2 regions of the Enterococcus sp. DJ147D b genome follow, and region 2 is predicted to be linked to the other one. Evidence: a T-box and tRNA genes for the amino acid it is inferred to sense, from the RefSeq annotation. Region 2 holds a T-box; the other holds one or more tRNA genes.
The links. The T-box of region 2 lies ahead of leuS (leucine--tRNA ligase). A T-box ahead of a tRNA ligase gene usually reads a tRNA of that ligase, here a tRNA-Leu.
Positions count from the first base shown of each region.

Region 1: it has a tRNA-Leu gene. The T-box ahead of leuS (leucine--tRNA ligase) is inferred to sense a tRNA for this amino acid. The anticodon was not compared.

Region 1 is NZ_CM177104.1:1,642,236-1,648,985, reverse strand. It holds gene AC4BD1_RS07815 (ArsR/SmtB family transcription factor) at 1-194, shown strand, start outside; gene AC4BD1_RS07810 (ABC transporter ATP-binding protein) at 338-1,273, shown strand; gene AC4BD1_RS07805 (ABC transporter permease) at 1,266-2,036, shown strand; tRNA gene AC4BD1_RS07800 (tRNA-Leu) at 2,156-2,238, opposite strand; gene AC4BD1_RS07795 (hypothetical protein) at 2,308-2,484, shown strand; gene AC4BD1_RS07790 (pyridoxal phosphate-dependent aminotransferase) at 2,628-3,845, shown strand; gene AC4BD1_RS07785 (helix-turn-helix domain-containing protein) at 4,069-4,905, shown strand; gene nagA (N-acetylglucosamine-6-phosphate deacetylase) at 4,981-6,129, shown strand; gene AC4BD1_RS07775 (hypothetical protein) at 6,215-6,577, opposite strand; gene AC4BD1_RS07770 (DNA/RNA non-specific endonuclease) at 6,586-6,750, opposite strand, start outside.
Region 2 is NZ_CM177104.1:2,399,066-2,405,815, forward strand. It holds gene AC4BD1_RS11280 (UDP-N-acetylmuramoyl-L-alanyl-D-glutamate--L-lysine ligase) at 1-218, shown strand, start outside; gene AC4BD1_RS11285 (SGNH/GDSL hydrolase family protein) at 781-1,362, opposite strand; gene leuS (leucine--tRNA ligase) at 1,788-4,202, opposite strand; T-box leader at 4,306-4,518, opposite strand; gene AC4BD1_RS11295 (LysM peptidoglycan-binding domain-containing protein) at 4,588-6,609, opposite strand.

The DNA of each region.
Region 1 (6,750 bases), 760 kb from region 2:
TGGGGCCAATGTGCGCATGTGAAGTTCTAGATCATTTTGATTTTACACAACCAACTCTTTCACACCACATGAAAGTTTTAGAGTCTGTAGGAATCGTTTCAGTTAAGAAGGATCGTAAGTGGCATTATTATTTTTTGAAAAAAGAAGAGACTTCAGAGTTATTAAAAGCAATGCAGGACCTCTTTCCTAACTAACGCATAAATAGATGCGTAATCATAGCAAGCTAAAATTATTTTGTTCGTTGATTGTACTCGTTTGATCCAACTAAACGAAACGATCACTGAATCACATGCACTTCTTTTGAGAGAAGAAAATTCAATTTACAGGGAGAAAATTCATGACTTATGCGTTAGAAATAAGCAAATTAAAAAAAGTATATGCAACAGGTGTTGAAGCCTTAAGAGGTATTGACCTAGTTGTAGAAGAAGGAGATTTTTATGCCCTACTAGGGCCAAATGGTGCCGGTAAGTCTACGACGATTGGTATTATTACTTCATTAGTCAATAAAACTTCTGGAAAAGTAAGTGTTTTTGGTTATGACCTTGATACTGACTTAGTGCGCGCCAAACAACAAATAGGATTAGTCCCTCAAGAGTTTAATTTCAATCCGTTTGAAACAGTGCAACAAATCGTTGTCAATCAAGCAGGATACTATGGTGTTTCGAGGCAAGAAGCCTTGAAACGAAGTGAAAAATATTTAAAACAATCAAACTTATGGGAAAAACGAAATGTTCGTGCGCGGATGCTTTCTGGAGGAATGAAACGACGATTAATGATTGCGCGCGCGTTGATGCATGAACCTCGTTTACTTATTCTTGATGAGCCAACAGCCGGAGTTGACATTGAACTAAGACGAGAAATGTGGACATTTTTGCGAGAATTAAATGAACATGGAACGACAATTATCTTGACGACCCACTATCTGGAAGAAGCAGAAATGCTTTGCCGAAATATTGGAATTATTCAAGCAGGAGAATTGATTGAAAATACTAGTATGAAAAATTTGTTATCAAAATTACAATATGAAACTTTTATTTTTGATTTAGAACCACATACCAATTCATTTGAATTATTAGGCTACAAGCATTTTTGGGAAGATGATCAAACACTTGCAGTTGAGGTCGAGCGTAATCAAGGGGTGAATGGAATCTTTGAACAATTGACAAAAAATGGTATCAAGGTACTCTCAATGCGGAATAAATCCAATCGTCTAGAAGAATTGTTCTTGAAAATTACAGAAGAAAATGGTCATGTGGAGGAAAAAAATGTTTAATTTATATTTAACTGCGCTTAAAAGTTTAGCAGTCAAAGAGACAAATCGCTATTTGCGTATCTGGGTTCAGACGTTGGTACCACCAGTTATCACGACTTCTTTATATTTTATTATTTTTGGGAAAATGATTGGTGGACGAATTGGTGAGATGGGTGGATTTTCTTACATGGAATTCATTGTGCCAGGTCTGATCATGATGTCTGCAATCACTAGTTCTTATGCGAATGTTTCTTCTTCTTTCTTTTCGCAAAAGTTCCAAAAAAATATTGAGGAATTATTAGTAGCGCCTGTGCCTACACATGTGATTATATGGGGATTTGTCATTGGTGGTTTGGGTCGTAGTGTCTTAGTTGGGACATTGGTAACAATTATTTCGCTCTTTTTTGTTCCACTACATGTTTATTCATGGACCATGGTCGTACTCACGTTACTGATGACAGCTATTTTATTTTCATTGGCAGGTTTACTTAACGGTATTTTTGCTAAGTCTTATGATGATGTTTCAATCGTGCCGACGTTTGTGCTGCAACCCTTGACTTATCTCGGTGGTGTCTTTTATTCAATTTCGATGTTACCACCTGTTTGGCAAGCTGTTTCAAAAATCAATCCGATTGTGTATATGATATCAGGGTTTCGTTACGGATTCCTTGGAACGATTGACGTGCCGATCATCTTTTCAATTTTCATTTTGATTGTGTTTATTGCTGTCCTTTATAGTGTCTGCTGGTATTTAATCGAAAAGGGTCGAGGATTACGAAGCTAAAGAAAATAGTTGAAAAAAGCAACAAGAAAAGAACGCACCAATATGCTGGCGCGACCTTTTCTTGTTGCTTTTGCTATATAATAAAAAAGACGGATCCACGAAGATCCATCTCTCAGTGATGCAGACGATGGGATTTGAACCCACACGAGCAAATGCTCACAAGACCCTCAATCTTGCATGTCTGCCGTTCCATCACGTCTGCAAAATAAATAACAAAATAATCATAGCGATGATTGCATCAGATGTCAAGATAGAAAGTAGTGGAAAGCAAATGAAAAAATATGATGGTGAGTTTTCTGGACTAGGAATGATAGCCGGACTTTTAATTGGGCTAGCAAAAGGAAATCTTTTATTTGGCTTAATGCTTGGAGTTATTTGCGGTGTGGCAATGGATTGGGGCGCTAATTTGTGGAATGATTATCAACAAAATAAAAAGAAGAATGACTAAAAGATCAAAGTTTATAAAGTGGATTTCTTGAAATTTGCTGGTATATTTATACGTGATAGAGTATGATATTGGATAACTTGGTAAATAACTATCGATGATATAGTCAGAAGTTTCTAACTTTTTGAAATGAGGGATCGAAGAAGATGAGAGAATTTGAAAAGTCCAACAAATTAGAAGGTGTCAGCTATGATGTACGTGGCCCAGTTCTTGAAGAAGCAGACCGCATGCAAGAAGAAGGAATCAGCATCTTGAAATTGAACACAGGAAATCCTGCACCATTTGGTTTTGAAGCACCCAATGAAGTAATTCGTGACTTGATTATGAATGTGCGTGAGTCAGAGGGGTATTCTGATTCAAAAGGAATTTTTTCTGCAAGAAAAGCGATTCAACAATATTGTCAATTAAAAAAATTTCCTAATGTCACGATTAATGACATTTATACAGGTAATGGTGTCAGTGAATTGATTTCTATGTGTATGCAAGGATTGTTAGATAATGGTGATGAAGTGTTAGTACCAATGCCAGATTATCCTTTATGGACAGCATCCATTGCACTTGCAGGAGGAAATCCAGTGCACTATATTTGTGATGAAGAAGCGGAATGGTATCCGGATATTGCAGACATCAAAGCCAAAATCAGTAGCCGCACGAAAGCAATCGTGATTATCAATCCAAATAACCCAACTGGCGCTCTTTATCCCAAAGAGCTGTTAGAAGAGATTGTCGAGATTGCTCGTCAAAATGATTTAATCATTTATTCAGATGAAATTTACGATCGTTTAGTGATGGATGGATTAGAACATATCCCCATTGCGACTTTAGCGCCAGATTTATTTGTTGTGACGTTAAATGGTCTTTCAAAATCCCATCGAGTAGCAGGTTTTCGCGTAGGATGGATGGTACTTAGTGGAGACAAATCGCGAGTTCAAGGGTATATTGAAGGCTTAAATATGCTATCTTCAATGCGCTTGTGTTCCAATGTCTTGTCTCAGCAAATCGTTCAAACTGCTTTGGGTGGTTATCAAAGCGTAGATGAATTATTGCTACCTGGTGGTCGAATTTACGAACAAAGAGAATATGTCTACAATGCAATCAATGATATTCCGGGCTTATCAGCAGTGAAGCCTAAAGCAGCATTTTATATTTTTCCAAAAATTGATACAAAACGTTTTAATATTTTTGATGATGAAAAGTTTGTACTTGATTTCTTGCATGAACACCATATTTTGCTTGTTCACGGTGGCGGATTCAATTGGCACCAACCAGACCATTTCCGAATCGTTTATTTACCAAAATTAGATGATTTGAAGGTCATGGCTGGGAAAATGCGAGAATTTTTGACGACTTATCAACAAAAATAATGACAATTCTTAGTAAATTGTTTTGCTAGCCAAACAGTATAGAAAAGTCTGTGGCATTGAAAATGTCGCAGCTTTTTCTTTGTTGTGAAAAAAGTTAGCAAAAGATGGGTGAGTAATTTTCTTTCCCAAGAAAAGATGAAACAGCCCTTTTCTTGAAGTTTACTCATTCGTAAAGTAAAATACTGATATCATGCGAACGCGCATATTTTTGGGAGGATACATAATGGAAACGTTTGTCGATTCCTTTGGGACAATTATCAAGACAATAAGAAAAGAACGAAACATGACACAAAAAATGCTTTCTCAAGGTATTTGTTCTCAAAGTGTTTTAAGCAGAATTGAAAATAATGAAGAATTGCCAAATGTTCTGGTAATGGCACAAATTTGTCAACGGCTGGGTGTGACCATTGATCATGTGATGACATTGTCCCATGGAGATATTCGTAAAAATTTACAACAGTTAGACTTATTAGATTTTTACTTTCAAAGGCGTGACTATCGCAAATTAGCACAGCTTTTGAAAAATGATGAAGTCAAAAGCAACCTTTATTCAGATGCTGATTACCAACGTTACTATTACTATTTAGGTGTATGTGAATTTTATTTAGCAAAAAATATTTCCCAAGCAGTCTGCTACCTAAAAGAAGCATTGACTTATTCAAGTCATAGTGACCGTGTGTATGTTTCTGATACGGAAGTTCAGTTGATTAGTGCAATTGGTAAAATCTATGGAGTTGCAGGAAGGCCAACGGAAGCACGCTATTATTTGAGTAAAAGTATCCAACTTTTTCAACAATCAATTGAGACACGTGTCAAAAGTGAACTGTCACAAATCTTTTATAACTATGGCACATTTTTATTTCAGCAAGGAGAAATTGATGCGGCACTTGAGCATGTTAATCGAGGCATTCGTTGGACCCAAGAAAAAAACAGTTATTACTTTTTAAATGATTTGTTTGCACTGAAAAGTTTGATTTATAAAAAGAAAAATGAACCACAAAAAGCAGCTTTTTATGAAGAACTGGCGCAAGCTGTCCGGAAGATTTCAAAAAACTCATAAATGGTGTAGACCATTATTGACTTTTGATAGAAATAAGAGTACCTTAAGGGTAGAAAATCAAAGGAGCGAGTTAGAATGAGAACTTTTATTTATGCTGACAAATTCTTTTTATCGTCAGGTGTAAAAAATGCCGGTTACCTAGAAATTACGGATGGACTATTTGGTGTATATTCACAAGAATTGCCAGATGGAGAAGCAAAAGTAATTGATCAAAGTGGTAAATGGATTGCACCTGGTTTAGTTGATACACACATTCATGGTTACATGAATCACGACGTAATGGATAATGATGCTGAAGGTATCAAAGTTATGTCTGAGGGATTATTATCTTGTGGAGTAACTTCTTTCTTACCAACAACCTTGACTTCAAGTAAAGAACGCTTGAAAGATGTAGCAGAAACAATCGGAAAAATGTACCAAGAAGCGCCAGGAGCCAAAATCAAAGGAATTTATTTTGAAGGTCCTTTCTTCACAGAAGAACATAAAGGTGCCCAAAACCCTAGCTACTTTGGTGATCCAGACTTGAATACTTTCCATGAATGGCAAGAAGCTTCAGGTGGATTAATTAAAAAAATCGCTTTAGCACCTGAACGCCATGGTGTAGAAGATTTTGTTAAACAAGTAACAGATGAAGGGGTTGTTGTTTCGTTAGGCCACAGTAACGCAACAATTGATGAGGCTCAAAAAGCAGTAGAAGCAGGAGCTAGTGTTTTCGTTCATGCTTACAACGGAATGCGCGGATTGAATCACCGTGAACCGGGTATGGTGGGTGCATTGTTATCCTTAGAACATGTCTTCTCAGAACTAATTTGTGATGGACATCATGTTCATCCAAATGCTGCTGAAATTTTGATGGAAAAAGCAGGTCACGACCACGTTGCGTTGATTACTGACTGTATGATGGCAGGCGGAATGCCAGATGGAAATTACAATCTAGGAGAGTTCCCCGTAGTTGTAGCAGAAGGGACAGCTCGTTTAGAATCAGGAAACTTAGCTGGTAGTATTTTACAGCTAAAAGAAGCAATCAAAAACGTTGTTGACTGGGGAATCGCAACACCAGAACAAGCAGTTATGATGGCTAGTTTAGTACCAGCAATCAGCTGTAAGATTGATGATTCTTGTGGGAAAATCGCTCAAGGACGCGATGCAGACTTTATCGTATTGAATCCTGATATGTCACTTGAAGCAACTTATTTAGATGGTGTGGAACGTTACCACGCATAAAATCTTTTAAGAAAAATCAAAAGGTGAAACAAAGCGTATTTACGTTTTGCTTCACCTTTTTTTGTGTAGTTTTCATTTGGAACATTCATTTTTTGAAAAAAGTTTCGATCGAATTTTTAGAATGCGCATACTTTATTATGAGAGAAGAAAATGTATTGTAATAATACGAAATATCTTCTTTGATATGAGAATGTGGAATCATGATTACTTCTTGCTCACTTGCTAAGAGATAATCACCATCAATTGTGCGAGCAACTAATTCGTAATGGTCGAGCATCTGCTGATATTCAGTGGGAGTTATCGTTAAAGCAGATGGTGTTGCAGCTAGACTTTTTTTCAGATAGTCCGTCGATGGGAAAAGCACTAATTCACCAATCGTTTCGACTTTTTCTTCTTGAAGCCATGCGATCGTTTTAGTTAACGTTTGATCGTGCAGAATTTCAAACATAGAATCACCTACTTCTGATTTGGAATTTCAACTTTGAAGTTGATCGTTGTATTTGGACTTAGTCCTTGGGCTTCAAGTGTTATACTTTCTGGAATCAATTCATTTTTTGTGTAGTTTGGTGTGACACGATAGCGAACGGTTTCTCCTTTGTTAAGTGCTTGTCGAATTTCTAA
Region 2 (6,750 bases):
AAATTGCTGAGGCAATCACGAACGAAGAGTTACTTATTCATTATGAAATGGATCGGCCAACTGCGATTGAACAGGCTTTGGCTGCAAGTACAGCCGAAGATTCCGTAGTCATTGCCGGAAAAGGCGTTGATCCTTATCAAAAAATCAATGGTGAAGATGTCCCTTATGAAGGCGATTATGCTATCGTGAAGCGACTCATCGAGGATAAACACCTTTAATTTTTTGCTTATGCCTGTACACATTAATTTGTTAATCCCAAATAATGCAAATGGACTGCGAAGAAAATCGCAGTCTATTTTTATGTAAGGCGATTTATTTTTAGGTTGTTTTGTTTCGTTCTTCGACATTTCGTTGTTCAGTGGCTAAAAAATCTTTTAAATCGATTTTATTTGCTTTATTCAGCCCACCCTATCCGGAAGTCAGCTATTTTTCTCATCCTGTTTGCTTCTTTCTTCTATTTGGTTCTTGATTCCTGTTGCGAATTTTTCACTTTTTCCCACTCATTTCTTTTGTAAATAAGCTTCAACATTCTCTGTGAATTTCATACCATCTACTCCTTTTTTTCTCCATTGAAAGAGCATGTAGTTATCCTATAAATGCTCACTATTTATTTGCTTGACTACATGAAAAACCACCTTTCGATCTAAAACATGGGAACTAACCACTTTTAGTCTATGAAAGGAGGTTTTATTATTGAAACTATTTTGCGCACTTGTAAAACGGACAAGCCTTATCTCAATCCGTTTGTACAATGATGCACCAGATTAACGAATACGGAGATTATACCTGCGTCTCTTGACTCATTATGATTTGAGCAATCAACGAGCTTAAGAAATGATAACCTAATTTAGAAGGATGCAGACCATCTTCTTGTATAAATAAATTTGGTTCCTCAAAAGAAGTTTCTTGATGGTAACAATCGATAAATTCGACCGACAGTCTTTCAGCTATTTCTTTTGATAGTTGAACATACTCACCTAATATCTTAGGATCCGTTTGTTGTTTGATTGCTTCATCTACATAGCTAGGTCCTACTAAGATAACCTTACTGTCAGAAAAATAGTTGATGATTTTTTCAAGATTTCTTTGATACTCCAATTGATTGGTTCGAATGTTAATTGCATCATTAATGCCAAGAATTATCACTGTATAGTCAGATTGCAATGTTTGAGTATCCATCGTTACTAGACGTTTTAATCCACTTTCTGTCGAATCGCCTCTTTGACCTAAATTACTGATTACAAAATCTGAATGTCCTGAAAGTTCCAGTGTCCGTAAAAGATAGCGGTCTAGGATTTGTGCAACCTCTCCTTGAAAAAGTCCTGCAGCAATACTATCACCAAAGATGATGATTTTTTTCATATCTTTCATCCCTTTATATTTTATTCTTCTTAAATCTTAACACTGCTTGAAAGAAAGAAACAATTTTTTCATGCGTTATAAAAAATAACTATAACACCTATTTTAGATAATTATTCTTCTTAGCATCAGTGATGTATCTTTTCGAATACGCAATTTAAATATAGCGATTAAACAATCAAACAGGGGATTGATCGTTTTTTGTCTTTACCAACTTGAGCGGATGAATCCACGCTGATTTTTTTAGTCAATCTATTAGTTTCGTTCATAAACAAAAATGAAGTTAACAAAAAAAAATATAAAAAAACCGTCTAAAATTCGTTTTTGAAACGTTCATTTTAGACGGTTTTTAAATTTAAATTATGTTTGGAATAACTAGATTTTAACTGTTGTCCCAGACTTTATTCTTAGTACTTTTGATAATACACTTAGTTTGCAACAATATTAACTAATTTATTTGGGACAGCGATTACTTTACGAACTGTTTTCCCAGCGATTTGTTCTTGGATTACTTCATCTGCTAAAGCTACTTTTTCAAGTTCATCTTTCCCTAAGTCACGCGCAACATTTGCTTTAGAACGAACCTTTCCATTGACTTGGAAAACAACTTCGATTTCATCTTCAACTAACGCAGCTTCATCATACGTTGGCCAAGGAACATAAGAAATGCCATCTTCGTTTCCTAAAATTGACCAAAGTTCCTCGCCCAAGTGTGGTGCAACAGGAGCTAACAATTGAACAAATCCTTCAACATATTCATAAGGCAATGCATCAGCTTTATAAGCTTCGTTAACAAAGACCATTAGTTGGGAAATAGCTGTGTTGAAGTGCATACTTGCATAATCTTCTGTTACTTTTTTTACTGTCTGGTTGTAAACTTTTGCAAGCTTGCCGTCATTGATGGTTGTAATGCGATCACGCATTTTATTATTATCGTCTACGATCAAACGCCATACACGATCCAAGAATTTACGGCTACCTTCTAAGCCATTTTCACTCCATGCAATGGAAGCATCTAAAGGACCCATGAACATTTCGTACATACGTAATGTGTCCGCACCATAAGTTTCGACTACGTCATCTGGATTCACAACATTTCCACGTGATTTTGACATTTTCTCATTGTTTTCGCCTAAAATCATTCCTTGGTTATATAATTTTTGGAATGGTTCTTTTGTTGGAACAACGCCAATATCATACAAGAATTTATGCCAGAAACGAACATATAATAGATGTAGCACTGCATGTTCAGCACCACCCACATAGATATCCACTGGCATCCAACGTTCCAGTTTTTCATAGTTTGCTAATTCTTTTTTATTATGTGGATCAATGTAACGTAGGTAATACCAAGAGCTACCGGCCCATTGTGGCATCGTATTTGTTTCACGACGACCTTTTTTGCCTGTTTCTGGGTCAACAACATTGACCCAATCCGTGATATTTGCCAATGGCGATTCCCCAGTACCACTTGGTTTAATGTTATCTGTGATTGGCAAACGTAATGGTAATTCTTCTTCTGGTAAGGCAGTTACCGTGCCGTCTTCCCAATGAATGATTGGAATTGGTTCTCCCCAATAGCGTTGACGTGAGAACAACCAGTCACGTAAACGGTAGCTAACTTCTTTTTTACCAAATCCATTTTCTTCAAGCCAGCTATTCATTTTAGCAATGGCTTCTTCTGTATTCAAACCATCTAGAAACTCAGAATTGATATGTGATCCATCTTCCGTATGTGCTGCTTTTGAAAGATCGCCACCCTCAATAACTGGCTGGATTGGTAAATCGAACGTTTTGGCAAATTCATAGTCACGTTCATCATGCGCAGGAACAGCCATAATCGCACCTGTCCCATAAGAAGCAAGTACATAGTCGGCAATCCAAATTGGAATTTCTTTGCCGTTCACTGGATTGATTGCATACGCGCCGGTAAATACTCCTGTTTTTTCTTTGGCAAGATCTGTTCTCTTCAAATCAGATTTTTTCGCCGTTTCTTCAATATACGCTTCAACTGCTGCTTTTTGTTCTGGCGTCGTGATTTCACGAACCAAATCTAATTCTGGCGCTAGAACAGAATAAGTTGTTCCAAATAATGTATCCGGACGAGTAGTGAAAACTGTATAAGATTTATCTGTTCCAGCTACTTTGAACTCTACATTCGCCCCAACTGAACGACCAATCCAGTTTCTTTGCATTTCTTTAATACTTTCTGGCCAATCAACTGTTTCCAAATCGTCTAGTAAACGATCGGCATATGCCGTGATCTTCAACATCCATTGACGCATCGGTTTACGTACGACATCAAAGCCACCACGTTCGCTCTTTCCATCAATAACTTCTTCGTTTGAAATCACTGTTCCTAGTTCTGGAACCCAGTTCACAGCAACTTCTGCTTCGTAAGCTAAACCTTTTTCATATAATTTCGTAAAGATCCATTGTGTCCATTTGTAATACTCTGGATCTGTGGTGTTCACTTCTCGATTCCAGTCATAACTAAAGCCTAAAGAATTGATTTGACGACGAAATGTTTCAATATTTTTCTTCGTGAACTCTGCAGGATCATTCCCAGTATCTAACGCATATTGCTCTGCTGGAAGTCCAAATGCATCCCACCCCATTGGATGTAACACATTAAAACCTTGACTACGTTTTACACGTGAAAGAATATCTGTTGCTGTGTATCCTTCTGGATGGCCCACATGTAATCCTTGACCAGATGGATATGGAAACATATCTAGTGCGTAAAATTTTGGTTTTTGTGGATCATCTTGGGTATTAAAAGTGTGATTTTCCGCCCAATATTTTTGCCATTTTTTTTCTATCTCTTTATGGTTATAACTCATTTTTTGTCCCCCTGCATTTTTTTGTTGAAAGCAAGTTACTTTCGTCATTTTTTTCGTTCTACCGATAAAAAAACAAAAAAATCCTATAAAAAGATTGCTCTTTTTATAGGACGTAATCTACGTGGTACCACCTAATATTTACCTTTTCCATTGGAAATAGGCCTCAAACGTTGTAACGGTCGTCACCGCCACTGCTTACTTTTATGTTCAGCAAAGGCAACTCAAAGGCGAGTTCAAAAGCGTCCGTACACATTCTCACCAACCATGTGCTCTCTAAAACTTCCAACTTTTTACTAATTCCTTTTCAAGTGTTGTTTATTTAAGTAGATTCATAGTAACAAATATCTCCAGCAAGTTCAAATAGTATTTGACAAAATGTTCAGATTTATTTTGCAACTACCACACTTTGACCTGGATAAATGAAATTGTCTTTAATATTATTCCACTCAATAAATTGCGCCATTGAAAGATTGTGATCATTGGCAACGCTCCAAACAGATTCACCAGCTTTTACTGTATACTTTTTAGCCGCAGAGTTAGTAGCAGGTGCTGTTGTTTGTGCTGACCCTTTTTTCACAATGACTTTCTGACCTGGATAAATGAAATTGTTTTTTATATTATTCCACTCAATGAATTGTTCCATCGTGATATTATTTTTATTTGCTACACCCCAAACGGATTCGCCTGCCTTCACCGTGTAAAGTGTATCTCCACTGGTACTTGTGCTTGTCGTTGGCTTTGTATTATTTGAAGGCGTTGCATTATTCGCTGTATTATTTCCAGTCGTAGCTGCTGCCGAATTAGTTGATGCAGTAGAGCCACCCTTAATAATCAATTTTTGGCCCGGGTAGATGAAGTTATTTTGGATATTATTCCATTCAATCAATTGAGCCATTGTAATATTATTTTTATTTGCCACACCCCAAACAGATTCGCCTGCTTTCACCGTGTAGGTAGAAGAAGTAGTTGCTCCTGCTGAAGAGTTAGCTGAATTACTGTTGTTCGCAGTAGTATTATTATTGTTATTGGTTGTAGCACTACTTGATGTCCCGTTCTTCACGATTAGTTTTTGACCTGGATAAATGAAGTTATTCGAGATTTTATTCCATTGAACAAGTTGTGCCATCGTGATTCCATGGGCATTTGCCACGCCCCAAACAGAATCACCAGCTTTGACCGTATAAGAACCAGTTGTCGCTGCACCTGCATTCCCTGTATTAGTTGACTGATTTGTATTTGAGTTTGATGAACCTGTTGTCGTTGCGCCATTGGAAACAACTAATTGTTGACCTGGATAGACAAAATTATTTTTGATATTGTTCCATTGGATCAATTGATTCATTGTAATTCCATGGGCATTTGCGATGCCCCAAACAGAATCACCCGATTTAACGGTATATTTTGAACCATTGCTTGGTTGTGTATTTGTTGGATTACTATTACCCGAAGAATTTGTATTGCTTCCAGAATTATTGGTTGATGAGCCAGTTGATTGTTCCCCTTTGATCGTCAAACGTTGACCTGGGTAGACAAAATTATTTTTGATGTTGTTCCAATCAATCAATTGGGCCATCGTAATTCCATGGGCATTCGCAATACCCCAGACAGAATCCCCTGATTTAACAGTATATGTTGATGTTACAGTCGTAGAACCATTATCAGTTGGGTTCGTCACAGAACTATTCGAGCCTGCTCCTGTATTCACGCTACCGCCTGAACCAGTTGTAGCTCCCCCACCAGCGTTACCAGTTGCAGGCGTATCGTATCTAGTTAAGCCATAAGTTACAATAATATTGTTTAATTTTGTTGAATAAGTTGGATCTGTCGCGTAACGACCAGTTAATGCTGAAGTTGCTTCCGTATAGGACTTAGTATTACTTTTCCAAGTACCAGCATAATAATAGCCATTGCCAAAAGAAGTATTGCGCAACACATATGCATTATCACTAAATGATTCTGCAAAAGATGGGTAATGACGGAAAGGTTCTTTTTTTGTCACCCATTTGTTGTTTAAATATTCTAATGTATTCATATAAACAGTTTGACCTTGGTAACTGCCTTTGATTCCAAATAAATTGTGATAAGGTGCCTGTGACAACGCACTACTTCCCCAGCCACTCTCAACCACTGCTTGTGCGATCATAACCGAAGCATATAAGTCATTTGCTTGAGCAATGGGTTGCGCATAAGTCGATATTTCTGCGATAAATGCTGAAGTATTGATTCTCGCACCAACCTGAGCAGGTAGCTCATTTGCTGCTACAGGAACTGGTTGGATCAACGGTGCCGCAACAGAACAACCAACCATTGCAGTACCAACTGCTGCTACTCCACGTTTTGCATTTCGAAAACGTTTCTTTTCTTCTTGGCGTCTCCGCTCTTTTCTTCCAATCGTTGCCTTCTCCATTTTCTATCCTCCGCATCCATTTTCAGTTACTATAAGTATAACTTTTCTTAAACTACATTAAAAGTTCTTTAAACCCTTTGTTATCCTTTGTAATCTATATGTAATTTTACGTAACACCCAATCAACTAGTTTTGCAAAACC